Regions from separate parts of the Akkermansia massiliensis genome, predicted to be linked through region 2. Evidence: riboswitches for the same ligand, from Rfam matches in the RefSeq annotation. Region 2 holds a riboswitch; each other region holds the start of a gene.
The links. A riboswitch is a leader RNA that binds a small molecule or an ion and turns the genes downstream of it on or off. The one in region 2 is predicted to bind cobalamin.
Positions count from the first base shown of each region.

Region 1 (10,071 bases), 830 kb from region 2:
CGGCGCGGAAGACGGCCTCCCGCCAGCCGTTCAGGGACGGGCTGCTCATCCAGTACCCGTGTTCCCCGCCTCCAGCAGCGGAACAGAATCCCGCCATGGCGGCGGCCAGCAGGACATGGCGGAAAGAGGTGTTCATAAGGAAGAAACGGTTACATTCTGTCCGGAAGCTGGATGCCCAGCAGGCCCAGCCCGTGCTTGAGGGTGCGGGCCGTCAGCTCGCACAGGGCCAGGCGGGAGTGCCGCACCGCCCCTTCCGATTTCAGGACCGGGCACGCCTCATAGAAGGAGTGGAAGGCGCGGGCCAGGTCAAACAGGTAGGCGGCCAGCACGTTCGGGCGGCAGTCGTCCAGCACCTGGGGCACCACTTCCCCGTAGCGGGCCAGGAGGCGGGCCAGGTGGATTTCCGCATCTTCTGAAAGCTGAATGGGGGCGGACCAGTCCAGCGGGCTGCCGTCCAGCTTGCGGAAGATGGAACGGACGCGCACATAGGAGTTCTGGAGGTACGGGGCCGTGTCCCCCTGGAGGGCCAGCATTTTGTCCCAGTTGAAGACGTAATCCGTCATTCGGTTCTGGGAGAGCTCCGCAAATTTTACGGCTCCTATGCCCACGACTTCCGCCACGCGCTTTTTTTCCTCCTCCGGCATGTCCGGGCTTTTTTCCTCCACTACGCGGGCGGCGCGTTCAATGGCTTCATCCAGCACGTCCTGGAGGGAAACGGTGTCCCCGGAACGCGTCTTGAACGGCTTGCGGTCGTCTCCCAGGATGGAGCCGAACGCGATGTGGCGGTAATCCCCATCCATGCCGCGGCGGCGCTGGGCGGAGAATATCTGGCGGAAATGCAGGGCCTGCGGTGCGCCCACCACGTACCAGATGGAATCCGCCCCCCACGTCCTGATGCGGTGGTCCAGCGTCGCGAGGTCCGTCGTGGCGTACAGGAAGCCGCCGTCCGCCTTCCGGATGATGCAGGGGTTGGCGCGCCATTCCCCCTTGTCCTGCACGAGGAAGGGGTCTTCATTGGGCGGCACGGAGCCGTCGGAAAACACGCAGATGGCGCCGTCGCTCTCCCGGGCCATTCCGGCGGCGATCATGCCGTCCACCAGCGGAGCCAGGGCGTCGTTGTAAAAGCTTTCCCCCAGCCAGTAGTCAAAGTGGATGTCAAGCTGGTCGTAGATTTTGGAAAGGCCGGATTTGGAGACTTCCACGCAGCGCTTCCAGATCGCCAGGTTTTCCCCGTCCCCGGCCTGGAGCTTCACCAGCTCCGCCTTGCAGGTGTCCAGCAGTTCCGGCTTTTCCTTGCACATCAGGTTCACGTCCTTGTACACCCGCAGCAGTTCGTCAATGGGGTTGGCGGCCAGGGCCTGCTCGTCCAGAATGTTCTTCCAGCCCCACAGGATCATGCCGAACTGGGTGCCCCAGTCCCCGATGTGGTTGTCCGTAATCACGTTGTGCCCCACAAAGCGGGCCACGCGGGAGAGGGCGTCCCCGATGATGGTGGAACGGATGTGGCCCACATGCATGGGCTTGGCGACGTTGGGCGCGGAAAAGTCAATGACGATGGTTTTGGGGTCCTGCACCTTCTCCACCCCCAGACGGTCGTCCGCCAGCATGGCCAGCAGGCGCGCGGCGTAAAATTCCGGCTTGATGCGGAAGTTGATGAACCCGGGTCCGGCGATTTCCAGGGAACAGACGCCGTCCTGCCCCATCCGGTCCACCACCTGCTGGGCCAGAGCGCGGGGATTCGTGCGGCACCGCTTGGCAAGCACCATGGCGGCGTTGCTCTGGTAGTCCCCGAACCGCAAATCCGCGGAGGGCGTCACCGAAGCGCAAAAATCAGCGGGAAGCTCCTCCCCCAACACCGCTTTCAATGCGGCGGACAACTTTTCTTCAAGAATTCCGGGTATGGTCATGTCTGCCCAGATGAACGGACATTCCAACGCCGTAGTCAAGGCGCAACTGTCATGAAGACATATCTTTTGACCTGCAACCCAGCCCGGAAATTGCCCGGGAGGACCATTGGGACGAATGAGACCGGTGAGACAATTGCTTTTACGAGCTTCCCGACTTTCTCCTCTGCTTCCGCAGCCGGGTCATTCTCTCCCTTAAGCCTCCCTCCTGCAAAAACCGTTCTTCCAGTACATTCAATTGTTTTTTCAAGAGAAAAGCGGCCTGATAAATCAGACAAACCGCCATATTCGCGAACACTTCATCGTTTCTGGAATGAGCCAGATTTAAAAACCATTCCGAATGGTCATGCCGCAGGGAGGCCTTCCGCATCAACAGAGATTCGGGAGAATCCTTATCCCATAGCCTCAACCCGCGCATACGCAAATAATCTTCATAGTCCAGCAGAAGCTCTTCCAAGCTGGCCCGGGCTACATTGGTCAGCTTGATTTCCGTTTCACGGGAAGTGGCGGAAGCCATGCTCCCCTCCGCAATATTCTGCTTGCCGGAACGCGCCGCCTGCACCATCTGGTCAGTAGTACGCGCATCACGACTCAAGTAGCGTCGCAGAAAGCTACCGTCAAATCGTAAATGATTTGGGCGTTGCGGAATGAAAGAAGCCGTCTGTAGCCGCCTCCCTTAGGCAGTAAACGCCCGTCATCCATCTGTCCTCCCTTCCCTCTCCGTCCCAAAGGACCCAGCCGTCCCCATCGTCCCATTCACGCGCTTCATCGTTTTATGGTACGATGAAAAAAAGGGAGACTCAATTTTTTTCTCCCCGTCCCTCCCCGCGAACCGGGCGGCCAGCGCCCGAATCCGCCTTTTCCGTCAGCAGGCCTTTTCTAGAAGGACCGCATTCTGGAAGCCTTCAGCCATGCTTCCAGTTTCCTGGAGGCCTTTACCTCTTTTTCCCGTTTCTTTTCCGGCACGGACTTTCCGGAGAAAGCCTTCGCCAGAACCAATGCCAGTTTTCTTTTCATTTTCATTCTATTTTTCTATAGGGTTTGCTCCACCGGGAGCGGAGGAATTCAGGAAGAATCCCTGCCGTATCCCTTCGGGGAACACCGCCTACTTACTGTATGCAGGAAGTTTAGTCCATTAGAAAAAAAACGATTCCTTGTCATACTTGATACAATAAGGAAGAGAAAGCCCGCAGGCCGTTAATCAAGAGACTTTTCCAGCAGGTCCGCATCCTTGGCCGCAGAGGGGTCAAAGGGGCGGCCTATCTTTTTCATCTCCATTTCCACACGCTGGTGTGACGATTCGCCCTCCATCATGACGTCCAGGGAGCGTTTCAGGGAAGCCAGGTTGGACGTGTAAAGCTTCTGCCGCGCCGCCGAACGGGAGGCCAGCACGCCCCGCCGGTCAAACAGGGCCAGCACCGTATAAACGTCCCCGTTTTTCCCTCCGGCAATCAGGCCGACGCCAAAGAGGGGAATATTGCCCAGGAAGTCGTTTTTAGCCTTGTGGTAGCGGTAGGTCCACAAGACGCCGTTTTTCATGGTCACCACGTCGGAGGGCTGGCCCAGAGCGTCGTAAACGTCCGCCTTGGAGGATTTTCCCGGCGCCAGCCTGCCGTATACTTCCGGGGACGCCACGGATTTGTTGCCGTATGTGACGGAACAGGCGGCCAGGGCCAGGCAAAGGGCTCCCAGGAAGGGCAAGAGGACATAACGCATCTGCATGGAGGAAAGGTACGTGGCCCGGATTCCAAGTCAATCCCGCAGCCCATCATTTCCCGTGGATGCACCGGAAAGGCCGCCCCGGGAAGAAGCTCCCGCCCGGAGGCCCCCCCCTACTTCTCGCCGAAGTCATATTTCTCCGTCTTCCACAGGAACATGCGCCGGTACAGGTGGTATTCCGTCACGCAGAGGACGGGCATGCCGATGATTCCGATGAACGGCAGCAGGCGGAACAGATGGCGGCACAGGAAGAGCACCACCATCAGGAAGCTTTCCCTGAATACGGTCATGTACAGGGAATACGGGTTGATGAGCGTCCTCTTGTACAGGGAGGAGGCCAGCAGCGGCCCCAGGATGGGAATGATGCCCAGCACGACCACGGCCGCAAAGGTCCAGCCCCTGCGGCGCCCAACATACGCATCATACTGGTCCACGGATTGTTCCCCCTGGAGCACCGCCTTTCCGCAGGCGGGGCAGCGCTGGTTCAGCGTAGGCTCATGGAGCGGCTGGCCGCAGTAGAAGCACCGCCGGTAGCTGCGGAGGACTTCCTCATGCCTTTTCCATCCGGTGGACGGAATCACGGTGCGCAGCCTGGAATAACCAATCCAGTTCAGGGCGCGGGGTTTGGGATTGGACGTGCCGCACTTGGGGCAGTGCAGGCCGCACGGGTACATCATGGTGCCGCATTTGGAGCAGAAAATGCGGTGGTCGTATTCCCGGCGGCGGCAAAAAAGGTAGTAGGCCCCCAGGGCCAGCCCGCCCAGGAGGCCCAGCGCGATCACCACCCACGGATACAGCAGGGAGTAGGCCACCAGGTATTCCGTCCAGGAGTGGTCGGACTGGTGCATGAGGGATTCCGGGCCGATGGGGTTCTGCGCCACGTCCGGAAGGCCGCTCACGTATTTTTCACCCATGTCCCTCAGCGGCCCCGCGGGGAGCCATTGTTGTATGGGAATGGGTTCTCTCATGATTTGGCATGCATGCAGGGTTCACAATACAGACAGGATTTCCCCCCGGTTTCCGTCAAAAAAGCCTGTGTCATCCAGCATACGGCGTCCCCGGCGGAATAGGGAGGGGAAAGTGGGCCATGGACGGAAAATTCCGCCGGGAACGTGGAAGAGGCCCTTTTCATCCGGGGCTTTTCCGTGTAATATTCCCGCCATGCCAACACTCCGCCAAGCCGCCAAGGACGACATCATGCTGATTCATGAACTGGCCCTCCAGGCTTTTCCGGCCACTTACCGGGACCTCCTTTCCCAGGAGCAGATGGATTTCATGATGGACTGGATGTATTCCCCCGCCAATCTGGAGAAGCAGATGGAGGAAGGGCACGTGTATTTCATCGCCTCCCATCAGGGGGAGGACTGCGGCTACCTGTCCGTCCAGCCGGAAGGCCCCGGCGTCTTCCACTTGCAGAAAATTTATGTTCTGCCCGGCTTCCAGGGGCTGCACATCGGCAGCTACCTGTTCCGCCAGGCCGTCAGCTACATCAGGAGCATCCACCCGGAACCGTGCCTGATGCGCCTGAACGTGAACCGCTATAATACCCGGGCGGTGGAGTTTTACCGGCGCATGGGGATGCGGGAACTGGAACGCGGGGATTTCCACATCGGCCACGGTTATTACATGACGGATTACATCATGGGGCTGGATATTGCCTGAAGCGTTTTTCCCATGGGAACGGGCCGCCGGGCTTCCCCGGACCGGAAGTGCGCAGCCCGTCGAAACAGAACAGGCGGGACAGCCGAGGAAACAACCGGAGAAGGCAGCGCGGGGCGCGAGCTTCCTTCTTGACACTCAATGCGGGATTCTGCATCATTCATCCTATGAAAACCTTTACTGCCCTCATTCTGTCCGGCTCCATTGCCGCCATGACGGCCCCGGCTTTCCTCCACGCGGCGGACAACGGGAACGGCGCCAAAGTCACCTACCCATCCTTTGACGAAGGCAGCCACCTCCACGGGCCGAGAATCAAGGCTTCCGACCTGAAGGGGAAGGTGGTGTTTTTTGAATACTGGGGCATCAACTGCCCTCCCTGCATCGCCAGCATGCCGCATTTGCAGGAATTACAGGACAAATTCCAATCCAAGGGTTTCACCGTGGTTGGCAGTCACCGCCAGGGGCTGACCCCCAGGGTGAAGCAGTTCCTGGAGGAAAAGAAGATTACCTTCCCCGTCTATCAGGGGCTGGATATTCCGGCGGCCTCCTGCCCGGGCGGCCTGCCGCATGCGGTGCTGATCGGGGCCAACGGAAAGGTGGTGGCCAAGGGGCATCCCACCCAGCTTTACGACCTGGTGAAAAAGGAGGTGATGAAGGTGGAACGCGGCCTTCCCATCCTGGAAGGCGTGGAGCTGGACAAGTACAAATCCCTGGCCAAGACGGTCGTTTCCAACGGCAGCAACATCGAGTCCAAGATCACGCCCCTGCGGAAGAAAACGGACGACGAGGAGGCCCAGGCCGTCTGCGCCGCTTTTGACGAATGGCTGGGAGACGCCAAGGACATGGTGCAGGCCCAGATCCAGTCCAACCCGCTGGAAGCGGTGACGGCCATCACGCGCCTCAAGACGGCGGTCCCCTCCGTCAAGGAGTTCGACGAACCGCTGGCGACTCTGAAGGCGAACAAGGACCTGCCGAAGCTGGCCGACCTCAACAAGAAGATTTCCGCCCTGGAACAGCGCAAGGCGAAAGGGAGAAAGGTTTCTGAATCCGACCTCAAATCCCTGACGCAGGCCGTGGACAAATTCGCGGAGTCCGATAATGAAGCCACGCAGACCGTTGCGGGCAATCTGAAAAAGAGCCTTTCTTCCCTGGCTGTGCCAGAGGCTCCGGAAGATAAATAAGCCTTTCAGCCGAACGGCATTTCATCCGGAACAAACAGGCGTTTACGGACGCCTGTTTCTTTTTTCTCCGGAAGCTTTTTTCTTCTTCCCGGATAAGACATCCGGAGCGGAGAGAACGGAACAGGTTGCCCGGACAAAGGAGGAGAGAGCCCGGTCATCATCCAGTTCCGTCATCAGGAAATGCGGCCTGGCGCCGGGATAGGGACTGCCCTGCTCCTGCTGCGGAAGCAGCTTCAGGCCCGGCTCCGTGATTTTGACAAATAATTGGTTGTCACATACCAGGCCGAAATATTTCCGGTCACAGTACAGGCCGTATTCCCCAAACATTTTTTTGAAGGAAATGTCCCCGGCATGCCGGAGCTGGAAACAGATATATTCTACAACATCCGGGGAAGAAGCCATGCTCCATGTTCTCATACCTGCCCCGCCTTCTGCAAGCAGCAAACTCCGGCCTGCGGCCTACCGGATTGGAAAGCCCCGGCACGGTACGGAATGGGGCGCTTCCTCCCTCTCTTTTCCGCCGGGATTTCTGCACCCCGGAATGCCCCGTCTTCCACCGCTTCCGCATCCGGAACCTGCATTTTTTCCAAGAGCAGGCGCAGGAACGGCCAAAAGGCGGTTTTTACCCGTCCACGCACATTTTTTCCCAGTCTCCGGAAATTCGGCGGCGTTCTAATAAACATTGACAGTGACGGCTAAAAACGCCATTAAACACGCCGAAGCAACGGGGAATTCCGTGAGAACCGGAAACAGTCGCGCTGCGGTATCGGGTTACAAACCCTCAAGGAACGCTTTTCCGCCAGCGTTCCGGTCAGCCAGTCCTCCCATTCCGGAGGGTGAAGGCGAGGGGGAGGTTGGAGACCCGGAGTCCGAATATCCTTGCTCCGGTTCACCATACCTTATCAACGCATGATTGAAGCATCCTCTTACGTACCGGGGGCATTCCTGCCCCTTTCCTCCGTTTTTCTTGCAGGACTCACCCTGTTTTCCCTGCCTGTGCTTTCCGCCGCCCCATGCAGGGCGGAAGCGTCCCCCGCCCCGGCGGAACAGGCGGCGCCGTCACGGCAGGAAGGGCTTCTTCTCGTGGCCTTCGGGACCAGCCACCAGGACGCTACCGTCTCCTACAAGGAGCTGGAGAAGGACATGCTGGCCCATTATGCCCCGGACCGCCTGAAGTGGAGCTATACTTCAAGCATTATCCGCAGGAAGCTTGCCGGACGCGGAACCCCCGTTCCCTCCGTGGAGGAAAATCTGGAACAGATGGCCCGCAAAGGCATACGCACATTGCGCGTCCAGTCCCTTCACATCGCCCCCGGCGAGGAGTTTTCCCGGATGGAGAGGCAGATCGTCAGTTTCCTGGCGCGCCATCCGGACAGCTTTGACCACGTGTTCATCGGCCGCCCCCTGCTGGAAAGCGAACGGGACAGGAACGAGGCCATCACGGCCCTTCTGGAGCATTTCCCCGCGGAACGGAAGAAGGATGAAGCCATCCTGCTCATGGGGCACGGCCAGCAGGAAGGACGCTGCGACATGGTGCTTTCCGACTTCGCCCGCGAGCTGAACGACCGCGACAGCCTGGCGTTTTTCGCCACCGTGGAAGGAACGCGGGGGGTGGCCCCCATTCTGGAACAGCTTAAAAAGTCCGGCGCCAAGACCGTCTGGCTGGCCCCCTTCATGCTGGTGGCCGGAGACCACGCCAAGAACGACCTGGGCGGGGATGAGGAGGATTCCTGGGCTTCCATGCTCAGGAAGGAGGGCTTCACCGTCAAGACCCACCTGCGTGGGCTGGGGGAAAACCCGGGCATCCGCGCCGTTTTCTCCCGCCATGCCCGGACCACGGAGGACGACCTCATGACCCCCAAACAAGCGCATTGACATGGCCAGCCCTGGAAAGTTCTACGGGGTGGGCATCGGCCCCGGAAATCCGGAATACCTCACGCTCAAGGCCGTCAACGTCTTCCGCTCCGTGGACGTGGTGTTTACGGTGACCGGACCCAACAGCGATTTCAGCATTTCCGAAGCGGTGGTGCGTTCCGTGGGCGGCGTGAAGGCGGAGTTCCGCAAGCTGGTTTTCAGCATGTCCCGCGACGCGAGAACCAGGCAGGAGCAGATTGAAAAGAATACGGCCATTATTGAGGGAGTTCTTTCCCGCGGCCTGGACTGCGCCTTTGCCACGCTGGGAGACGCCATGACCTACAGCACCTTCGGCTATATTCTGAGCCTCCTGCTCAGCCGGAATCCCGGCCTGCACGCGGAAGTGGTGCCGGGCGTCACCTCCTTCTGCACCCTGGCGGCCCGCAGCCGCCAAATACTGGTGGAAAACGGGGAACGGCTCCGGGTCATTCCCGCCTTCAAGCCGGAGATGGCGGATTCCCTGGAGTTCCCGCCCGGAACCACCACCGTTCTCATGAAGACCTACCGCAGCCGCGCGCGCCTGATGGAGCGCATCCGGCGGGAAAAGGACATCCGCGTCATTTACGGGGAAAGGCTCGGCATGCCCGACGAGTTTATTACGGACGACATCGACGTCATTGACGCAAGGCCGGAAGAATACCTTTCCCTGATGTTCGTCAAGAAGGCATGAACCGCACCAGGCACTCCCGCACCTATCCCTGGCGCCGGCCCCTCCGCTGGCTCTGGCTGGCGCTGGCCCTGGCAGCCTCCGGAGTCATGGTGGTCCACATGCCCGCCGGCATGGGCGCCGGGGGATCGGGAAAAGCCCGCACAGCCATGAAGCCTGCCGGGGAATCCACCCGGGAAACGCAGGCGGGAGGGGAAAAGACGGAAGCCGCCGCTTCCAGCCCTGCCCCGCCGCCCAAAAAGAGCCATCATTCCCGGAACACCCAGGTTCCGGAGACAGGCGCGGGAAAAATTCTGGCGCGCCTTCCCCAGATTGGCAGCCTGATCGGCCTGGTGGCCGTGGCGGCCTTCATCGGCGGCATTGCTGAAATCTTCCGCTGGCATCTTGCCCTGGGCAAGCTGTTCGGCGGACTGGCCCGCTGGGCCCACCTGCCGGAAATCATCAGCCTGTCCATCCCCACGGCGCTTTATTCCAATGCCGCCGCCAACGGCATGCTGGTGAGCAGCCACGCAAAAGGCAAAATTACTCATTCCAACCTGATTGCGGGCGGCATGGTGAACAGCTACCTTTCCTACGTCTCCCACTCCCTGCGGGTGGCGTATCCGGTCATCGGCGCGGTGGGGCTGCCCGCCATCTGCTACTTCGGGTGGCAGATGGGCTTCGGCTTCCTGTTCATAGCGGCCGTGCTGTTCCTCCACCGCAGGAAGAGCCCCGCCGCCGTGCCGGATTCCGGGAATGCCGGCGCCGTGGCCGCCGCGGAGCACGCCTCCCCGGAATGGCGCACATCCCTGCGCCAGACGTGCCTGCGGGTGCTGGCGCTTGTTTTCCGGATGCTCTGCCTGACGGTCCCCCTGATGATCGGCGTGGAATGGCTGATGAAAAACGGCCTGTTTTCCTGGTGGGAGGAACATGTGCCAGACTGGGTGAACCGCATTTTTCCCGCGGAGCTCATGAGCATCGTCGCCGCGCAGATGGGCGGCCTGGTCCAGGCCGCAGGGGTGGCCGCCAACCTCCGCAGCCACGGCAT
Region 1 covers NZ_JAMGSI010000001.1:1,447,299-1,457,369, forward strand. Annotated here, with positions in the region: gene M8N44_RS06215 (tetratricopeptide repeat protein) at 1-136, opposite strand, end outside; gene argS (arginine--tRNA ligase) at 150-1,907, opposite strand; gene M8N44_RS06225 (four helix bundle suffix domain-containing protein) at 2,047-2,499, opposite strand; gene M8N44_RS06230 (hypothetical protein) at 3,102-3,626, opposite strand; gene M8N44_RS06235 (hypothetical protein) at 3,737-4,591, opposite strand; gene M8N44_RS06240 (GNAT family N-acetyltransferase) at 4,785-5,285, shown strand; gene M8N44_RS06245 (TlpA disulfide reductase family protein) at 5,450-6,463, shown strand; gene M8N44_RS06250 (TfoX/Sxy family protein) at 6,506-6,880, opposite strand; cobalamin riboswitch at 7,134-7,360, shown strand; gene M8N44_RS06255 (sirohydrochlorin cobaltochelatase) at 7,373-8,338, shown strand; gene cobI (precorrin-2 C(20)-methyltransferase) at 8,340-9,047, shown strand; gene M8N44_RS06265 (hypothetical protein) at 9,044-10,071, shown strand, end outside.
Region 1: another riboswitch for cobalamin. It lies ahead of M8N44_RS06255 (sirohydrochlorin cobaltochelatase); the one in region 2 lies ahead of M8N44_RS02580 (TonB-dependent receptor plug domain-containing protein).

Region 2 (10,071 bases):
GCCGGTTGAACATGCCGGCTTTCTCCGTGAACGTGATGGGCGGCAGCTCCATCATTTCCGGCTGCGCGGGCGGTTCGGGGAGCTTGTACGTATCACCGTAATAGTCCTGAATGGTCTGGCGGAAGGTACGGTAGCGGTCCGTCAGGGTTCCGTTTTCAGAGATGGGCGCGCCGTAGTCGTAATTGGTCACGTCCGGCGTGTAGGCCCCTTCCCAGTTCGCCCCGTTCATGAAGCCGAAGGAGGTGCCCCCGTGCGCCATGAAAAGGTTGGGGGAGACATTGTTTTCCAACATCCACTTCAAGTCGCGGTTGAAGCCTTCCGTACTGCCGCCGTTTTTGGGCTTGCCCCAGTGGTCAAACCAGCCTACCCAGAATTCGCCGTTGATGCGGGGAGTCTTGCCCTTGTGCTTTTCCAGGTTGGCAAAGGCGCCCTTGGCTCCGCCGCCGAAGTTCATGGCGGGAACGATGCCGGGCAGCGTGCCGTTGTTGATCATCCAGTCGTTCGGGCCGTCCGAGGTAAAGGGCACCACGCCCGGAAGCTCCTTTTGGATGACTTCCAGGTGTTTTTTCACGTAGTCCTTGTCGGAGCCGTAGGAGCCGTATTCATTTTCCACCTGGGCCATGATGATGGGGCCGCCCTTGGTGATCTGCAGCGGTTCCAGCATGGAGCAGACTTTCTTGAGATAAGCCATGGCCGGTTCCAGGAAACGGGGGTCCTGGGAGCGGACCTTCAGGTCCGCATCCTTCAGCAGCCAGCCGGGGAACCCGCCGAATTCCCATTCCGCGCAAACGTAAGGGCCCGGACGCACGATGACCCACAGGCCGGCCTTCTGCGCTTCCTTGACGAATTCCACAAAGTCCAGGTTGCCGGAGAAGTCCCACTTGCCGGGTTCCGGTTCATGCACGTTCCAGAACAGATAGGTGCAGACGGTGTTCATGCCCATGGCCTTCATGCGCTGGAACCTGTCCTGCCAGTGCTCACGCGGCACGCGCGGGTAGTGCATTTCCCCGGAGATGATTTTGACGGGCTTTCCGTCCATCAGGAAGTTTTCCTGGTTGGTGGCGAAGACATGCTTGGCGCCGTCATTGGATTCCGGCAGGGGCATGGGAGCGGCCATGCAAAGGTGGCCTGCCAGAAACAGGGCGGAAAAAAGTGATATTTTCATGATAATGGAGTCAATAAACGGTTCTAGGGAATAATAAGGGGAATTATGATGAAAAACCGCCTCCTTTCAATTTAAAAAGGAGCCGGCGGGCTGGTTTTATTACGGAGCGGCGTCATCCGGTCTTTCAACACGTATCACCTGATGCCTTTCCTCAAACGGAACGCCCCGGCGCCGGGCCTCCTGCGTTTCCTTCTTCATTTTTTCATCCACCCAGTACAAGTGGGATTCCAGGGGGTTGTAAATCCGGGGGGAACAGAACCGCGTGGGGGATTCCGGCCAGCGTATCCAGCGCCAGCAGGCGACGTACGTGTAGGGTTCCCGCCAGCCGGGAATCCAGACGCAGAGTTCATGAATGCGCTTTTGGGCGCGTTGAAGGGCTTTTTTCAGGGCGGCGCCATCCGGGGCATTCCGCTCCGCGTCCAGGGCCGCATCCAGTTCCGTGTCCGCCACGGCAAAGATATTGTTCGTGTTGCCCACGGGGTTGCCGCGGGCATCGTACGCCAGCTCGGAAGCAAAGGTTTCATAAAGCCGGGGGAACGGCGTCTGGAGCGGCCACGCCCACAGGGCGGCCTGGTACCGTTTTTCAAATACCTTCCGGGAACAGACATTATAGGTCAGGGGGTCCAGGCGCAGGTCCACCCCGCATTTCAGGGCCTCCTGCCGTAGGATGGAACAAACATTGGTCATCAGGGTGGAGGAGTCCGCGAAGGTCAGTTCCACCACCAGCCGTTCCCCCCGTTCATTCTTCAGCACGCCGTCCTCCCCCATTTCCCGGTAGCCGGCGCGGGCAAAATGTTCCATGGCTTTTTTCTTGCTGTATTCCGGCGCTTTCAGCGGAAGCGTCAGATCGCCGTACCCCTCCATGTAGGAGCCCAGCCTTCTCATATTCCCGCGGAACAGGGTATCAATCACCATGCCCATGTTCACGGAATGCGCCAGCCCCCTGCGAATGCCGGGGTTTTTCAGAAGCTTGTCCGCACAGTTCAGGTACAGGCCGTACGGGGGGCAGGCATAACCGGCTTCCAGGCTGTACTTGTCTATGTAGCCCCGGTGCACTTCCGGCAGTTCCAGCCTGTTTTCCCACACTTCCGGCTTGCGGACGTTCATCATGTCCAGCTCCCCGCGGCGGAACATTTCAACCGCCTTGTTTTCCAGGTTTACAAATACATGCTCCACCTGGTCCGCATTGCAGGAATAGCGGTAGTATTTCCTGTCCTTCGCCCACCAGTCCTTCACGCGGGCCAGGGTGATGCGCTCGCCTATCCGTATTTTACCGGGAACCACCACGTAGCCCCCCGTATTCGGCGGAACCTTCCACTGGTAGCGTTCCAGAAACAGGGAGTTGAAATCATGGTAAAAACCGGGATGGGCCGGATGGAAATCCACGCAGGCCATGTAAGGCAGCAGCGGCCCGGGTGACGGAAGCGTCAGGGCAATGACGGAATCCCCGTATACCGTAATCTGGTCATACGTGGAACGGAACAGGGTGGTCCAGAAGGGGTCCCGGGCAAAGCCGGACGTGCGGAGGCAGATATTCAGCAGGAAGTCCTGCGCCCTTACGGGGCGGCCGTCCGAGTACGTCGCTTCCGGGTCCAAATGGTAAAAAACGGTTTTCCCGTCCGCGGAGACGGCCCAGCGGTCCGCTAGCCCCGGAATGGGCCGGAAGGTTTCCGGATGCAACCCCACCAGGGGAAGCCACACGTTGTCAATGGCGGAGTAGTTGAAAAAGGTCTCGCTTCCCGGTCCGAACGCCCGCAGGGTTCCGGGAAACGGCGTATTGATCCACAGCCGGACCAGCCCCCCTTTCACGGCCCGGGGGTCACCCACTTCCGGTTCCTCCATTCCGGTCTGCCATTCCAATCCAGCAGGAACCTCCTCCAGGGGAAGCTGGCGGATATGGTCTTTCAGCTCCAGCCTTCTGCCGATGCGTTCCACGGAACGCTCCTGCTCGGCCAGACGCCGCCCATCCCCATCGCCACGGGAGACGGACAGCAGGCTTTTCTTCCGCTCGCCGCCTGCCAGTTCCCGGAGCAGTTCCCGCTCCACAGATCTGTTCCACCGTTCCACGAAGCCGTCAAACACGGCAGGCATGCCCCTGCCGTCCGTCCGTCCGGAGGCCTCATGCCAAACGTCCGCTTCCCGCTGGGCGAAGTAAAGGACTCCTCCCAGAAAGACGGCGAGGACCAACGCCCCCAGAATGTACAGCCAGCGAAACACAGCTTAGATTACCGCCGCATGTTAACCGATTCCGGAACCACCGGAAAACAAAAAGCCCATCTTCCGCCCGTGGCTGTTCCCTTCGCCTGAAACAGCCCGCAAGACGGAAGATGGGGGTGCAATCAACAATTAGTCCTGAAAAGCAATTAGAATTCGACCGTCACGCCGCCGAAGACTCCCAGCCCCCGGGCCTGGCGCGGTCCGAAGTTATAGTCATTCGTGATGATGAAATTCTGGTCAAACAGGTTTTCCACACGCACATGAAACGCCACATTGTCCGTCACCTGGTACCTGGCGAACAAACGCGCCGTAAAGAAGTTGTCCAGACGGGCATAGTTGTAGTCCGTACGGCCCATGGCGGATGTTACGCCGAAGCCGACCGTCAGTTTTTCAACCGGAGAGGTATAAACCTCCGCGTTGATGGTGTGGCGGGCAGTATTGGCCATCTGGATGGTTTCATATTTGCCGATGGAGTCGCGCTTGGGCATCGTGAAGGTGTAGTTGGCATAATAGCCGCTGTTCCACGCATCCTTGAACTGCCCCTTGAACGCTACTTCCACGCCATAGGAAGTGGCGTGGGAGAAGTTGTCGTAAGTCGTGTAGGAGTTGGGCCACGTGCCTACGCTCCTGGTGCCGATTTCATCGTTGATGCGGGTCCAGAATCCCGTCACGGAAGCGTAATGGTTGTCCGCCAGGCGCTGTTCCACGCCCAGGTCTCCGCCCAGGGATTTGGACACATCCAGGTCCGGATTGCCCACGTAGCCGTAATTGGCGGCGTACTGTTCAAAGTAGGTGGGGGCGCGGAATCCGGAACCCACGGAACCGAAAATACGGGTGGGGGAATCCTTGCCCGTCACCTTCCAGGAATTGGAATAACGCCACGTGAAGTGGTTGTTCCAGACGGAATCATGCTCCAGGCGCAGGGCCACGCTGGCGTCAAAGTTGTCCGTGGGCGCCCACATCTGCTCCGCAAAGAAGGCAAGCGTGCTCTGCCATTCATCCTTGGCCACGTAATTGTTTTCGCTCATGTAGTCGGAGCGGTCCCAGGCCATGCCGGCGACCGTCTTCCATTCCTTGTTCCACGTAAGTGCATTGCGCCATTCCGTCTGGAAGCGGCGGTTGCACATCACGTTGGGCTGGAAATCGAAGCCCGGCGTATGCGTGGAATAGTCCATGTTGTAATGCCCGATCATGAAGCTGGTGGACCACAGCTTGGTAATTTCCGCATCCACGCGCCCCGTCACCAGGTTGCTGCGGTTCTTGTCTTCCGTGTTGTACAGGTGGGGGTCCGTCACGGCGGGCCACTGGTCGTAATCCACATACGGCGTGGGGTATTCAAAGTAGGAATCCAGGCGGCGGTAGGTAAAGCCCACCTTCACCTTGTCATTGACGTCATAGCCCAGGCGCACGGCTTCCTGCCACTGGCGGAAGTCGTTCATGCCTTTCCGGTTGTCATAAATGGCCGGATAAATGGTGGGATCGTTTTCCGTGGATTCAAACCCCACGCCCACAAAGTAGGAAAGCTTCTTGATCTTGCCTGAGGAAGTCGCGTAGCTGTTGAAGGAATGGAAAGAACCGGCTTCCGCAAAAATCCTGGTCACGGGATCGCCTTCCCCTTCCGGGGTGTCCATGGCGACAACGCCGCCAATGGCGCCGGAACCGAAGACGGCGCCCTGGGCGCCCTTCACCACTTCCACATTGTCCACCGTAAAGAGATTGGTGATCCCCAGCAGCTTGTTGCCGGACATGTTGACATCACTGATGCGCATGCCGTCAACCATGGTCAGGGTGTAGGTTTCCTTGTTCATCCCGCGGATGACGGTGTTGCTCACGGAACCGCGCTGCCAGGTGCCGCCGCCGTCCAGCGTGAAGACGCCGGGAGTCTGGGAAAGGGCTCCTGTCAGGGTTTCAATGCCCGCTTTCTGGAATTCTTCCGGATTGATGATGGAAACGGATACCCCGGACCGGTTGTACGGCACGCCCGTAAAGTGGGACGCCATGGTCAATTCCGGCATGACCTGCATGGTTTCCGAACTGGCGGAGGGCTTGGAGTCTTCTTTTTTAGCAGACTCGGCAAGAGAGGACTGGCCTGCGAATGCGGCAAGGCCAACGGCAATAGCGCCCATCTGAAGGGCTTTCTTCGTATAAAGCATGGTTGTGGTGCCTTACGTTCGGTAACTCGCCGAACAGTTGGACAACCCCACAGGCTGGTCTTCTGGCTTGCGAGACAGGCTCGCTTACAGTGGCGGTACCGCTCCGGATTCACACCGGTATTCCCCAATCTATTTCCTGCCCGGCTACGGGCGTCCCTGAGGTCTGTAACCCTTCCCATGAGGGTTCATGAGACGGATGAAATACCAAAGAGACCGGTATGACAAGCCAAAAAAATTTTTCTTTGAACATTCCGCCGCTTTATGGACGCTTCCTCTTTTCAGCCGCCGCGCGCCATCCCGTTTTTCCAACCGGAGTTCTCCATTTTTGTCTTGTCACCCCCGGCGCGTACAGGACATGATGCGCCCATGACACGCCTTTCACCCTCCTTCCCGCAGCGGGGAAGGATTTCCGTTTTCAGAGGAGTTCCCAACTTCCGGAAAAACCGTTTCTTCAAGGCGTTTCCTTCCTTTTTCCGGAACAGGCGCCATCCTGGAACGCCGGTCTTAATTACTACGGCATGAACAGTTTTTCACACGGAGGGGATTTAAAATCCCTGGCGGCGGACGCCGGACGGCCCGAACGGGAGATTCTGGATTTCAGCGTCAACCTGAGGCCGGAGGGAATGCCGGAGTTCATTGCCTCCGCGCTGTGGAAGGCCATGGATGCAGCCGTTCCCTACCCCTCCCCGGACATGGCGGAGCTGCGGGAACTGGCGGCGGTTCATTACGGGCTGCCTTCCGGTTGCTTCACCTTCGGCAACGGAGCCAACGAACTGATTCACGCCCTCCCGCGCGCGCTGGAACTGAAACGGGCCGTCATTCCGGAACCCGCTTTTTCCGAATACAGGCTGGCCTGCCTGCGCCACGGCACGGACGTTCTTTCCATCCGGACGGAGGAACGGGATTCCTTCATTCCGTCTTCCCTCCTGCCGGCGGAACAGGCCGCAGACGGAAGCGCCGTTTTCCTGGCTAATCCCTGCAATCCATCCGGCGGGCTGCTGGACGTTCCGGCCCTGCGGCAGGCCGTGCGGAACCGCCCCGGAGTCGTCTGGATTATTGACGAATCCTTCATTGACTACGCGGACGGAACGGAATCGCTTCTCCGTGACGCGGCCCTTCTGCCCAACCTGGTTGTCCTGCGTTCCCTGACCAAATTTTACGGCATCGCCGGCGTCCGGTGCGGCTTTTCCGTCTGCGCCGCTCCACTGGCGGAACGGCTGAGGCAGTCCCTGCCCGCGTGGAACGTGAACGCCTTTGCAGCGACTGCGGCGCGGGCCGTGCTGGAACAGCCGCCTTCATGGGCGGACGGGGAACGCGCCCTGAACCGGGAACGCCGGGAAGACCTGTTCCGCAGGCTTTCTGCCCTGCCGGGCGCCGCCGTGCTGCCGTCCGGGGCCAACTTCCTGCTCTTCCGTCTGGCGGGGGCGCCTTCCGGCCTGGCCGCCCGGCTCCTGAAAAACCACGGCATCGCGCTGCGCGACTGCTCCAATTATCCGGGGCTGGAAAACGGCGGCTGGTTCCGTGCAGGCGTCCGCACGCCGGAAGAACACGCCCTGCTGGCAGAGGCCCTGCGGGCCGAGCTGAAGGGAGGCGGCCCCGCCATTCTCCGCAAACTGCCCAAACCGGCCCTGATGATTCAGGGCACCTGCTCCGATGCTGGAAAAAGCGTGCTCACGGCGGCCCTGTGCCGCATTTTTCTTCAGGACGGCCACCGGGTGGCCCCGTTCAAGGCGCAGAACATGGCCCTCAACTCCGGCGTAACCGCGCTGGGGGAGGAAATGGGCCGCGCCCAGATGGTGCAGGCCCAGGCCTGCCGCATCGACCCGGATGCCAGGATGAATCCCATCCTGCTCAAGCCCCATTCCAACACCGGCTCCCAGGTGATCGTGATGGGGCGTGCCGTAGGCCACATGGAGGCGCGGGAATATTTTACGGCCAAAAGGCGCTTCTGGCCGGACGTGCGCCGGGCGTACGATTCCCTGGCGGACGAGTATGACGTCCTCTGCCTGGAAGGGGCCGGAAGCCCCGGAGAAATCAACCTGAAATCCGCAGACGTGGTGAACATGAACATGGCCCGCTATGCGCGCGCCAAAGTTCTGCTCACCGGGGACATTGACCGGGGCGGCGTGTACGCCTCCTTCCTGGGGACGTGGATGACGTTCGCCCCCTGGGAAAAAGAGCTGCTGGCGGGCTTTGTGGTCAACAAGTTCCGCGGAGACCCGGAGCTGCTGGCCCCGGCGCACAGCTACATGCTGGACCGTACGGGCAGGCCCGTGCTGGGCGTCATCCCGATGATACGGAACATCAGCATTCCGGAAGAGGACCGGGCCGCTCTGCCCTTTGAACAGGACGAGCAAGCCAGGCACGCGGACTGCCTGGACGTGGCCGTAGTGATGCCCGCCCACGTCTCCAACTTCACGGACTTCGCCCCGCTGGCGGCGGAGCCGGACGTTCGCCTCCGCCAGGTGCGGACACGGGAGGAATGGGGGAACCCGGACCTGGTCATCCTGCCCGGCACCAAGAGCGTGGCGGCGGACCTGGCCGGACTGCGCGCCGCAGGGCTGGAAGAACCCATCCGCCGGCACGCTGAACAGGGAAAGTGGATGCTGGGCGTCTGCGGCGGCCTGCAAATGCTGGGAACGGACATTCTGGACCCGCTGCACATGGAATCCGCGGAGGAACGGACGCCGGGGCTTGGCCTGCTGGAGCTTTCCACCACTTTCGCCGCCGCCAAAACCCTGCTCAACGTGCGCCGGGCAAGCACGCCGCTGGCCCCTCCCGCGGCGGGCTATGAAATCCACCACGGCGTCACCCGCCATGAGGGAGCGAGCGTCCCCATCATGTTCCGGGAAGACGGCTCCCCCTGCGGCTACGGCAAAGGCCGAATCTGGGCCACGTACCTGCACGGCATGCTGGACGGCGACGAGTTCCGCCGCGCGTTCATCAACATGGTCAGAGTGGATTCCGGTTTGTCCCCCAATCCATCCCTGCACGCCTCCTATGACCTGGACGGCGCGCTGGACCGCCTGGCGGACGTAGTCCGGGAGCATCTGGACCTCAAGGCCATCTACCGTATTCTTCAACTGAAACGCTGACCCATGCTTCCGTGCCCGTTCATCCTGCCTGCGGCCCTTCTGCTGGATATTCTGGCGGGGGATCCGCCCAACAGGTTCCATCCCGTCTGCCTGATCGGCTGGTGCGCGCGCCGCGCGGAAACCCTGGCACGGCGGCTGTGGGGAGGGACTTTTACGGCGGGAACGGCGGCGGCTTTAGGAACCTGCGCCGCCGCATGGCTTGCCTGCGCGGTATTCTGCCTTCCCTTTTCCGTCTTCCCCTCCCCGTGGATTCCCTGGATTCCGGCCGTTCTGGTCATTTACATCTGCATGGCCCCGCGCGGCCTGGCGGAACATGCGCTGCGGGTGGCGAACGCCCTGCGCAGCGGGAAGGACGGCGAGGCGCGGCACGCCGTTTCCATGATCGTAGGGAGGGACACGGAACGGCTGGACCGTCACGGCATGGCCAGGGCGGCTATTGAAAGCGTGGCGGAAAATCTGACGGACGGCGTCTTTTCCACCTTGTTCTGGGCTACAGCAGGCTGTTTGGCAGGAGGTCCTTTCGGCGCGGCCTTCGCCGCGCTGACGCACCGCGTTTTCAATATTCTGGATGCCATGTGGGGGAAAAAGAACGACCGGTACAGACGCTTCGGCACCTTTGCCGCCCGCACGGACGATGCGCTCAACTTTATCCCCGCGCGCCTCATCCTGCCGTGCATTTCCCTGGCGGCCCTCTTCGTGAAGGGAACCTCCGCCCGGAGGGCGCTCACTACGGGCTGGGCCTTCCGCCGCGCCCATGCCAGCCCAAACTCCGCCTGGAGCGAGGCGGCCTTCGCGGGCGCGCTGGGCCTCCGCATCGGCGGTCCGGTCTCCTACAAGGGGATTCCTGCGGACTATCCGTGGATAGGAACCGGGCGCACGGAAGCCGCCGTCAGTGACCTGGCCCTGGCCATACGCCTCATGTGGATGACCGCCGCCGCGGGCACGCTGGTCTTCTCCCTCATCCTTTTCTTCATTCCCCGCTTCTGACCATCATGAACAAACTGCATATTCCCCCGCTGGACGAACAGGCCGCCAAAACCGCCCTGGAACATCAGAAAATACTGGCCAAGCCCCCCCTCGCGCTGGGGAAGCTGGAACCCGTAGCCATCCAGATTGCCGCCATGACCGGCAATCCCGCGCCGCGCCTGAAGGACAAAGCCGTGGTCCTCTTCGCCGCGGACCACCACATTGCCGACCACGGCCTCAGCCTGACGTCCACGGACGTCACTTACATCCAGACCCGCAATTTCCTTCAAGGCGGCGGCACCATCAACGCCTTCACGCGCAACGCGGGAGCCCGCCTCTCCGTGGTGGACGTGGGCGTGAATTACGACTTCGGCGACCTGCCGGGGCTGGTGAAAAGAAAAGTTATGCACGGAGCCAACGATTTCAGCAGGGGCCCGGCCATGACAAGGGAACAGGCGCTGGAATGCCTGCAAGT
Region 2 covers NZ_JAMGSI010000001.1:612,489-622,559, reverse strand. Annotated here, with positions in the region: gene M8N44_RS02590 (beta-galactosidase) at 1-1,165, opposite strand, end outside; gene M8N44_RS02585 (extracellular solute-binding protein) at 1,265-3,382, opposite strand; gene M8N44_RS02580 (TonB-dependent receptor plug domain-containing protein) at 3,529-5,535, opposite strand; cobalamin riboswitch at 5,571-5,710, opposite strand; gene M8N44_RS02575 (cobyric acid synthase) at 6,054-8,630, shown strand; gene cbiB (adenosylcobinamide-phosphate synthase CbiB) at 8,634-9,617, shown strand; gene cobT (nicotinate-nucleotide--dimethylbenzimidazole phosphoribosyltransferase) at 9,623-10,071, shown strand, end outside.

Region 3 (10,071 bases), on a different contig from region 2:
CGCTGTTGCCCACGATGAGGACTTCCGTTCCCTCCCGGAACGTGTCTTCCGGCGTCAGCGGCATCAGCCTGTCGTTGCGCACCACGCGGGTGACCATGCAGTGCAGGCCGTCCAGCAGCTTGCAGTCCGCAATGTTCTGGCCGATCAGGTTGGGCTGCGTGACGCGGACCAAGCGTGAGATGATGCTGGCCTCCTGCTTGGAGTGCATGGCCTTGGCCTCCTTGTTCAGGTCAAAGTGCAGCAGGCGCGGGAGAAGCTGGACGAAGAGGACCACGCCCACCACGCCGAACGGGTAGGCAATGCCGTAGCCGATGCTGACGCCGCTTCCGGAGGCTCCCGGCAGGCTTTCCGTGGCTGCCGCCAGGGCCGGGGTGCTGGTGCACGCGCCGGCGAAGATGCCGGAGGAAATCCCCGCGGGAACATTGAACCAGATGCCGAAGAGGCAGGTGAAGAGGGCTGAAACGCCTACAATCACGGCGGACATGACCGCGAGCTTGCTTCCCTGCTTGGCGATGGCGGAGAAGAAGCGGTTGCCCGCGCTCAGGCCCACGCAGTACACAAAGAGCGCCAGGCCCAGCTGGCCCACGCCGTTGGGGATGGCCAGGCGGTAGTGGCCGGCGGCCAGCGCTACGAAGAGAACGCCGGAGAGGCCGAGGTTCAGGCCGTATATTTTAATGCTGCCGAGGGCGATGCCAAAGAAGATGATTCCGAAGAGAACCAGGGTGTTGTGGTTGAGCAGGATGTCGAACATGGTCGGCTGGGTCAGACTTTGCCCGGAGCGAACTCGAAGTTGCGGAAGTGGACGGGGATGGAGGCCGGCTCCAGCCTGGTCCGGTCAAACAACCGGCTCGGCGCGGGGAGAGAGTTGAGTGTTTGTTTGGTCAGGTAGAAATTTTGCACGAAGTAGTTGCCCCCATACCCGCGCTTTGTCAAGTCGCGTATGATGTTGTTGACGTGATCTTCCGTCAATAAATCGGGATGGACGGTGGTTCTGACTTCAAAGGCGGTTTGGGAGGCGATCAGGTAGTCCAGAGTTGCGGAAAAGGAGGGGAAAAGGTCGGGCCTGCCGGTGACGGCGCCGTATTGTTCGGGGGGCGCCTTGTAGTCCAGGGCGATGTAGTCGCAAAGCCCCTCTTCCACCAGCGCTTTCACCACGCCGGGCCTCGTGCCGTTGGTGTCTATTTTAATCGCGAAGCCTAGCTGCCGTATCTCGCGGCAGATGGGGATAAGGTCGGGACACAGCGTGCACTCGCCGCCGGACAGGACTACCCCGTCCAGAAATCCCACCCGATCTCTGAGGAAATCAAGGTAGTCCGTCCGGTCTCCGGCAGGAGAGCCCGTTCCTCTGACCAGGGAGACGTTGTAACAGTACTGACAAAACAAGTTACAGCCTCTCAGCCAGAAGATGCAGGCCACCTTGTTTGGAAAATCCAGCAAGGTGAGCGGCGTGATGTCCGCTATGCCCCGGCCCGTTCCCATTGACTTCGCATATGTTATTGGGAAAATTACCGCGGCTGTTCCGTTTGGGCGGAGCAGGAGCAGGGACGGTCCGGTTCCACGAAGTGGACGCGGTCGTGGAATTCGCCCTGTTTGCCGGCGTTAAAGGTTTCCACAGGGCGGTGATAGCCCATGACGCGCGTGTAAACGGTGCAGCGGGTACGGTCCTGTGCGTATTTGCTTAATATTTCCTGTTTGGTCATTGTCGTATTGATGGCTGGGTTTTGAAACGAGGCGGCTGGTTGAAAAGGGTTATTCATGCCTGTGGATGTGGAGCAGCTCTTCATCACAGAAGGGGCAGTACTGGTGCTCCCCGCGCAGGTAGCCGTGCTTGTCGCAGACGGAGAAGAGCGGGGTGACGGTCAGGTACGGCATGCGGAAGCGGGTCAGCACCTTGCGGACGATGTCCCGGCAGGCTTCCGGGGAGCTGATGGCTTCATTCATGTACATGTGGAAGACGGTTCCCCCCGTGTAGCAGCACTGGAGTTCGTCCTGGAGCTGGAGCGCACGGAACAGGTCGCTCGTGTGGTCCACGGGGAGCTGGGAGCTGTTCGTGTAGTAACGCTGCCCCACGGGCCCGGCCTGGAGGATGTCCGGATAGCGCTTCTGGTCCTCCCGGGCAAAGCGGTGGGTGGTGCCTTCCGCAGGGGTGGCTTCCAGGTTGTACAGGTTGCCGGTTTCCTCCTGGTACTCCTGCATGCGCAGGCGGATGAATTCCAGGATTTCCTCCGCAAAGGTCCTGCCTTCCTCGGAGGTGATGTCCATCGAGTCGTTGGAGAAGTTGCGCAGCAGTTCGTTCATGCCGTTGACCCCGATGGTGGAGAAGTGGTTGCGGAAGGTGGGCAGGTAGCGCCTGGTGTAGGGGTACAGGCCGCGGTCGTACATTTCCTGGACGAAGGTTCTTTTCTTTTCCAGGCAGGATTTGGCCAGGTCCAGCAGTTCCCCCAGCCGGGCGAACAGTGCTTCCCGGTTCTGCTTGAACAGGTAGCCCAGCCGGGCCAGGTTGATGGTCACCACGCCGATGGAGCCGGTCATTTCCGCGGAGCCGAAGAGGCCGCCGCCGCGCTTGAGCAGCTCCCGCAGGTCCAGCTGGAGGCGGCAGCACATGGAGCGCACGGCGTCCGGCTTGTAGGCCCGTTCGTCCGGCACGCGTTCCCCGTTTTCATTCACGGTGTACTGGCTGCCGATGAAGTTCTGGAAGTAGGAGGAGCCGATCTTGGCGGCGTTTTCAAACAGGAGCGGCACGTTTTCCCCTTCCCAGTCAAAGTCTTCCGTGATGTTGACGGTGGGGATGGGGAAGGTGAAGGGCTGCCCGGTGCTGTCCCCTTCCGTGAGCACCTCGTAAAAGGCCTTGTTGATCAGGTTCATTTCCTTCTGGAAATGCTTGTAGGTCAGCTCTGTCAGCTTGTTCACGCCGCGTTCCCGCGCCAGGGAGAGCAGGCCCGGGTCCTCCACCCCTTCAAAGAGGTGCTCCCCGCCGCTGAAGGGGGCCTGGTCCCGCAGGTCCCGCGGCACGGTCCAGTCGATCGTGACGTTGGTGAAGGGGGACTGCCCCCAGCGGGAGGGCACGTTCAGGTTGTAGACGAAGCTGCGGATGTCCTTCTTGATGCGCGTGAAATCCGCCTGGTCCTTGAAGGCGTAAGGCGCCAGGAAGGTGTCAAAGGAGCTGAAGGCCTGGGCTCCGGCCCATTCGCTTTGCAGAATGCCCAGAAAGTTGGCCATCTGGCCCAGTGCTTCCCGGAAGTGGCGCGGCGGCCTGCTGTTCACGCGGCTGCGCACGCCGTTGAATCCTTCGTTGAGCAGGTTGCGGAGGCTCCACCCGGCGCAGTACCCGGTCAGGCAGTCCAGGTCATGAATGTGGTAGTCCCCTTCCCGGTGGGCGGCCCCCTCCCGTGCGGAATAAACCTGGTCCAGCCAGTAGTTGGCAATCACCTTTCCCGCCGTGTTATTGATGAGGCCGGCGTTGGAATACGTGGTGTTGGAGTTGGCGGCGATGCGCCAGTCGCTCTGGCCGATGTATTCCTCCACCGTCTGCTTGCAGTCCACGTACGTGTTGCCGGAATAGAGGCCCCCGAGCTGTTCGCGCTGCATTTTGTGCAGGAAGCGGTAGGTGATGAAGGTCTTGGCCGTGTCAAAGTATCCGCAGCGGAACAGGGCGCGTTCTATCATGTCCTGGATTTCTTCCACATGCGCGCAGTCCTGATGGCTCAGCTTGGCTTCCACTTCTTCGTAAATGGAACGGTTGTAGGCGGTGCCGGAGCTGTGGAACGCGTTCTTGACGGCTTCCTCAATTTTGTAGCCCTGGTATTGTTCCTTTTTTCCGGAACGCTTGATGATGCTTGTTGCCATGGTGGGTGTCTCGCTTGGAAGGGATGATGACCGCTCATCCGCGAGCCTGGGCAAAAGCCTGGAAAAATCATAGGCAGGGGCCGCCGCATGCGTGCATTTTTAACAAGGGGCACGATGAGGACCTGTGCGTATGTTCATCCTGTCCGCGGGATGGGATACGGGGGCATCAGGTCGTCTTCTGGCTTCCGGTGCGACATGTGATGGGGACTTCCCGACTGCTGGCAGTCAGTGTCCGGTCCATCGTCTACCGGTTACAGCGGCGCGTCCGCGACGGATTTTCACCGTCTTCCGTTACCTGCGCTGAAACGCAATGAACCACAGAAAGAGAGCCCCCGCAAGGAAAATGTATAAATAATGTATTAAATATTTATAATGATACAATATGTTGTATATATGCTGCAGGGAATGGTTGATAACGCGGCATTCCCTTCCGTCATGGCACCATATGTGCCCTTGCCTCCCCTTTCCGGGGACCGGGGGAAAACGGGACAGGCCGAAAAGGGAAGATTCATTCCTCACGGAGAAATTTCAGCGCGGCTTTTTCCGTACCAGTCAAATGAATTTCTTTTCCTTTTCAAAAAACGGATGGCGTAAATCCTTCCTGCTGCTGGTTCTTCCCGCGCTTTCTGCGGGGAGCCCCGCTTCCGGCGCTCCCGCGGACTGGAATGAAAAGACCATCCGGGATAATCTCCGCCTGGTGGCGAAATGGCAGGCGGAGCATCCCAGAAAACGCTCGCCGCTGCACTGGACCTACGGCGCCTTTTATTCCGGCCTGGTGCAGTATGGCCTGGCCGTCCCGGAAGGGCCGGGATTGCCGCTGCTGAGGAAAACAGGAGGGGAACAGGAATGGAGAACCCTGAAACGGCATTACCATGCGGACGATCACGCCGTGGGCCACGCCTGGATGGAGATGGCGATGGAAGACGGAAATACCGCTGCGGCGGAGAAAATACGCGCCGTGCTGGACGGGGTGATGAACCGGCCCTCCTCCGCTTCCCTCCAGTTCGGGACTCCCGGCTGCCAGGACCGCTGGAGCTGGTCGGACGCCCTGTTCATGTCCCCTCCCGTGTTCGTGAAGCTGGCGGCCTATACCGGAGACCGCCGGTATCTGGAATTCATGGACAGGGAATACAAGCTCACCTGCGACTATCTTTTTGACCGGAAGGAAGGGCTGTTTTTCCGTGATTCCCGTTACTTCACCATTCCGGCGGCTAATGGGAAAAAGATGTTCTGGAGCCGGGGCAACGGCTGGGTGATTGCCGGACTGCCGCTTATTCTTCAGGACATGCCCGCGGACTGGCCTTCCCGCCCCTTTTATGAGGATCTGCTCAAGCGTATGGCGGCATCCCTGAAAAAATGCCAGTCGCCCGACGGTTCCTGGCACGCCAGCCTGCTGGACCCGGAAGAGCCCCCCTTGAAGGAGATGAGCGGCACCCTCTTTATCATGTACGGGATGCTGTGGGGGGTGAACCAGGGGTATCTGGATGCGGATGAATATCTTCCCGTCATCCGCAGGGCGTGGAAGGCCGCCTGTGATTCCGTCAACGCGGAAGGCGCGCTGGGCTGGGTGCAGCCCATTGCCGACAAGCCGGGCCATTATTCCGGGGAGGATACGGAAGCATACGGCGCGGGCGCCTACCTGATGGCCGGCACCGAACTGCGCAAATACGTCATTGGCCGGGACCATCCGCAGAGAAAGACTGTAACCGTCACGAACCCACTGGCCAAGTTCCGTCCTGCTGAAACCGTGTCGGTGCCCTGGACGTCCGGAACTTCCGGGAATGCCGCCGCCCTTCGCGTGTTTGACGTCCGCCACGGGCGCGTCATCCCGCACCAACTGGCGGATACGGATGGAGACGGAAGGACGGATACTCTTTTGTTCCAGAGCAATTTCCGGCCCGGAACGGCCCGTGATTTCTGGATTCTGAACGATTCCTCCCTGAAGGCGGCTCCTTCCGCGGACGTCTGTTTCAGCCGCCTGGTCCCGGAACGCCTGGATGATTTCGCGTGGGAGAACGATCTTACGGCGCACCGGATTTACGGTCCGGCCGTTGCCAGGCCGGCCCCTGAGGGGGAGGGCCTGGTTTCCAGCGGAACGGATGTATGGAGCAAGCGCGCGGGTGCTCCCGTCATCAATGAATTCTACAAGCGGGGGGATTACCACCGGGATCATGGCAGGGGACTGGACATGTACAACGTAGGGCCGGGACGGGGCTGCGGCGGCATTGCCGTGTTCAGGGATGGGAAACCGCATGCATCCGGAAACTGGGCCAGCGCGCGGGCATTGTACAACGGTCCGGTCCAGACCGCTTTTGAGGTGGTTTATGCGCCGTGGGACATTGGCGGCGGCGTACGCGTGGCGGAGACGCGGAGGGTGGCTCTGGACGCAGGAAGCCGTTTTTCCAAAGTCCGCAGCACCTTGACCATCCGGGGGGCGGAAACGGTGAAGGCCGGCGTGGGAATGGATACCGGAAAGGGCAGGAATGATTATGAAACGGTCACGAAGGACCGGGAGGACGGCGGCTTGATGACGGCATGGAGCAGGCCCCGGAAGAATGACGGATGCCTGGGAACCGCCGTGATAGTTCCCTGGGGTCCGGAAGGCGGGGCAGTGGACTCGGAAGGCTGTACCTACTGGATCAGGGAGGCGGCGAACGGAAAGCCCTTTGAGTGGTACATGGGGGCGGTTTGGGACAAGGCTTCTCCGTTCAAATCCTCTGCCGCCTGGGAGGCGGAGGCACGCCGCGTCCGGGAGTGCGTCAGGCATCCCCTGCGAGTCCGGGTACGGTAGAGTTCGTCCTATCCTGCCGTTCCCCGCAGAGGATGACGGCAGCTTCCATCTTTTTTACGGAAGCGGCTGCGGCGGTGCGGGAGCGGCCAGCCATTCCGCCAGCACTTCCGGCTGGAGGGGGGCCGGGGTTTCCCGGGCGTCCGGAGAGGCCAGATTCAGGCCGTTCCGGACGACTTCCGACCGGATGGAGGCCAGGGAAAGGAGGGTGTGGAAAATGTGGTCGTGGGAGACGGCTTTCAGGCGGTTGGCCTTCAGCGCGCGCACCATGTCCGGGTAGCGTGAGGCGAAGGCGTCCGAATACCACACGAACATGGCGGGACGGTAAACAGGCGGCAGAACATGCCCCTGGAACATTTTTCCTTCCTCGCCCAGCGCCACGCCATGGTCGGAGCAGTAAAAATAAATGGCCGGCCTGTCCTTCAACAGTGCAATCATGCGGTGGACGGAGGCGTCCAGGTCCACGATGGAATTGTCATACGCATTGACGGTTTCTTCCAGACGGGCCTTGGGGTCGTCCATGTTGCAGGACGCCGGGGTAAAGCGTTCCGCCTGTGCGGGGTAGCTGAACGCCATGTGGCTGCCGTTGTTGTAAATGACGTAAAGCTGTTTTTCCCGGCCGTGCCGTTTCAGGGATTCCTCCATGACCAGGGAGGTGCGTTCCTGCATCATTCCGGGCGTTTCGTGCATGGGCGGCGTCTGCTTCCGTTCCCGGCAGTTCCGGGTCAGGATGCCCAGGGAATAGTCATGGATGGAGTCTCCGCACAGGTCCATGATCCGGACGGTGCGGAAACCGTGCTTGTTGAACAGGTCAATGAAGGAGGAATGGGCGGGGCGGCGGCGGGACAGTTCCGCATCCGTAAACATGCCGATGGCGGAAATCCTGGTCACGATGCCGAAGGAGGTGGCGTGGGGGAAGGAAACGACGTTGGGTTCCCGGGAAAGCAGGGGCATCGTGTTCTGGTGGTAGCCGTTGAGGGAAAGGTGGTCCGCGCGCACGCTCTCGCCCATGTGGAAGACCACGGCCAGGTCGTCCGGAGCGTCGCATCCGGAGAGGGGTTCCGCGCAGGACGGCAGGTTCCGGAGTTCATTGAAACGGCTTGCGTCCTGGGTGACGTATTCGTCCGCCAGCTTGTACGCCATCACGAAGTCCACGAGGGGCCAGCCCTTGGCCTTGTCAGAGGTGTAGTAAAGGTAAAGGGGTTCCGAGCTGTAGGAGGTGGCCGGAATGCCCAGCAGCAGAAAGATTCCGTACAGGCTCCAGATGCACGCCAGCGCGCCCCACGTGGCCTTCTGGCGCAGGGAACGGCGGCTCCAGTAAATGGCCAGGTAAATGAAGGCCGCCAGCAGCAGGGCCCCGGTGGCGGAGGCGGCGGTGCAGAAGGCGCAGGCTTCCCGGAAGTTGGTCTCCGCCATGCTGGAAAGGACGGAGAGGTTCAGCGTCAGCCCGTACCGCATCTGCATCATGTACAGGCCCGCGTTGAACAGGATGATGGCCGGAAGGACGACGTAGGCGGTAAAGCGGTATTTCAGGCAGAGAAGGATGGTGCCGCAGAGCAGGGAGGCGGAACAGGCGATGCCCATGCAGCTCATCAGCACGCTCTGGCCGTCATTGAGCACATAAGGATTGACCACCAGAGCCGCCGCGAGTCCGGCTGCCCACAGGCAGCGCATGCGGCGCGGAAAGAACGCGGCGCGAAGAGCCTGGAAGACGGCGGAAAGAGCGCCTGGCCGGCCTGCGTACCGTTCTGCGGAACGGGTGGATGCATGGGGAGGGGTCATCGCAAAGAAAGGATAAAGTATTCTTCCTGCTTGAAGGGGTGAGCCATTGTAAGGGTTTCACGGTGATGCTCAAGCAGAATGTGGCGGAACGCCTTTTCATGGAAGGGCCCAGGCAGGAAAAGGGAACCGCCGTTGAAACGGCGGTGCCGATAGCATCCGCCATTTTTTGCGCTTGGGGCTTGGTGCGGATGGCGGCGCAGGCAATTGGTCGTGGGGGCAATTGGTTGTGGGGGCAGCCCGTCCGGCATGCGGGGTTGACGGAAAGAGGGGACTTTCCGGTTGTAGTTGACAGGCCCGGTTTTGGGAGGGTATAGGGAAGCTTATGGAAAATCAGCCCGTTGTGCTGCAATGTCCTCAAGCTGTGAAAGGAGCCGCCTGTATTTGTGTCGTGGGGGCCGTGTCATTGCCCTGGGTCGCAGCGGCTTCCGGCCTGGGGCTTGTTCCCGGAACCGTGCTGGGCGCAGCCGGGATTTTGCTGGGGGTGGCTTCCGTTGCCTGCGCCGTTGTCGCCTTGTGCAGAAAATCCGTCGCATTCGGCATCATCATGATTTTAATCGGGATGCTCGCCTGCGCCGTAGCCGGAACGGAATGCATGTATTTAATGTTTTAAATGAACAAGTCCATCAATCCGGGCATTCAAAAAAGGTCCGGGGCCGGATGCACGTGGGAGGAGAGGACCAGGGCCACCCGGACAGTCGGAAGTGGAGAAAAGTCTTGAAGTCCGGAAAAGGGCCGGAACACGGTTCTGGAACGGCGCTTGCGGAATGACCGGAAGGGAAAAGCCGGCGATGCTTCTTCTCTGGCCGCTTCCCCAGATGGCAGCGGTTTCCGGCCTGTAAAAACCCGCCCGGAATGTTCCGGGCGGGTTTTGTGTGCCATGGATGGCCTCCGGTGCTCAGACGGAGTTTACCCGATGACGAGGAATTTTTCAGCCTTGGTGCCGCAGAGGGGGCAGGCGTCCACGCCTTCCAGAGATTTGAAGGTGTCCCCGCACACCAGGCATACCCAGTATTGCCTGGGCAGGGCGCTGGTGTCTCCGTTTTCCAGGGCCTTGAGGGCGGCGGCATAAAAATCGGCGTGTTCCTTTTCCGCTTCCGTGGCCCACGTGAAGGAGCGGACGGCGGCCTTCTGGCCTTCCTCTTCCGCCACGGCGATGAATTCCGGATACATGCTTTCGAATTCGTGGGTTTCCCCGGCGATGGCGGCTTTCAGGTTTTCCGCGGTGGTTCCTACATGAATCTGGATATCGATGGGGTCCATCGTTGCGCCCAGCTTTTCCAGAACCTTGTTGTGGTTGGCGGCGTGGACGGATTCCGCCTTGGAGGCGGCTTCAAACAATTTCTGAATGAGGGGCTGCCCTTCCTGGGCGGCTTTGGCGGCATAGGCTGCGTAAGTGGCGGAGGCGGTGCTTTCGCCCGTAATGGCGGCTTTCAGGTTTTCTATGGTTTTAGTCATCGGGAATGAATTTATAATAATTCTAAAAAGATGCAACTGAAAAAATCCTCCAAGGGAAGAAAAAACGCAAATTCCCCTTTCTGCGGCATCACGGGGAGCCGTTACACAATGATTCATTGACGCATGCATGGCGAGCCTGTACAACGGAAACGTTATGAAGAGCATTGTAACAATTAGTTCGGCATGTGCCCTGGCATTTG
Region 3 covers NZ_JAMGSI010000002.1:512,639-522,709, reverse strand. Annotated here, with positions in the region: gene M8N44_RS09900 (aspartate:alanine exchanger family transporter) at 1-751, opposite strand, end outside; gene M8N44_RS09895 (anaerobic ribonucleoside-triphosphate reductase activating protein) at 763-1,479, opposite strand; gene nrdD (anaerobic ribonucleoside-triphosphate reductase) at 1,506-1,700, opposite strand; gene M8N44_RS09885 (ribonucleoside triphosphate reductase) at 1,750-3,846, opposite strand; cobalamin riboswitch at 3,999-4,172, opposite strand; gene M8N44_RS09880 (glycoside hydrolase family 88 protein) at 4,403-6,637, shown strand; gene M8N44_RS09875 (phosphoethanolamine transferase) at 6,692-8,416, opposite strand; gene M8N44_RS09870 (hypothetical protein) at 8,771-9,010, opposite strand; gene M8N44_RS09865 (rubrerythrin family protein) at 9,323-9,871, opposite strand.
Region 3: another riboswitch for cobalamin. It lies ahead of M8N44_RS09885 (ribonucleoside triphosphate reductase); the one in region 2 lies ahead of M8N44_RS02580 (TonB-dependent receptor plug domain-containing protein).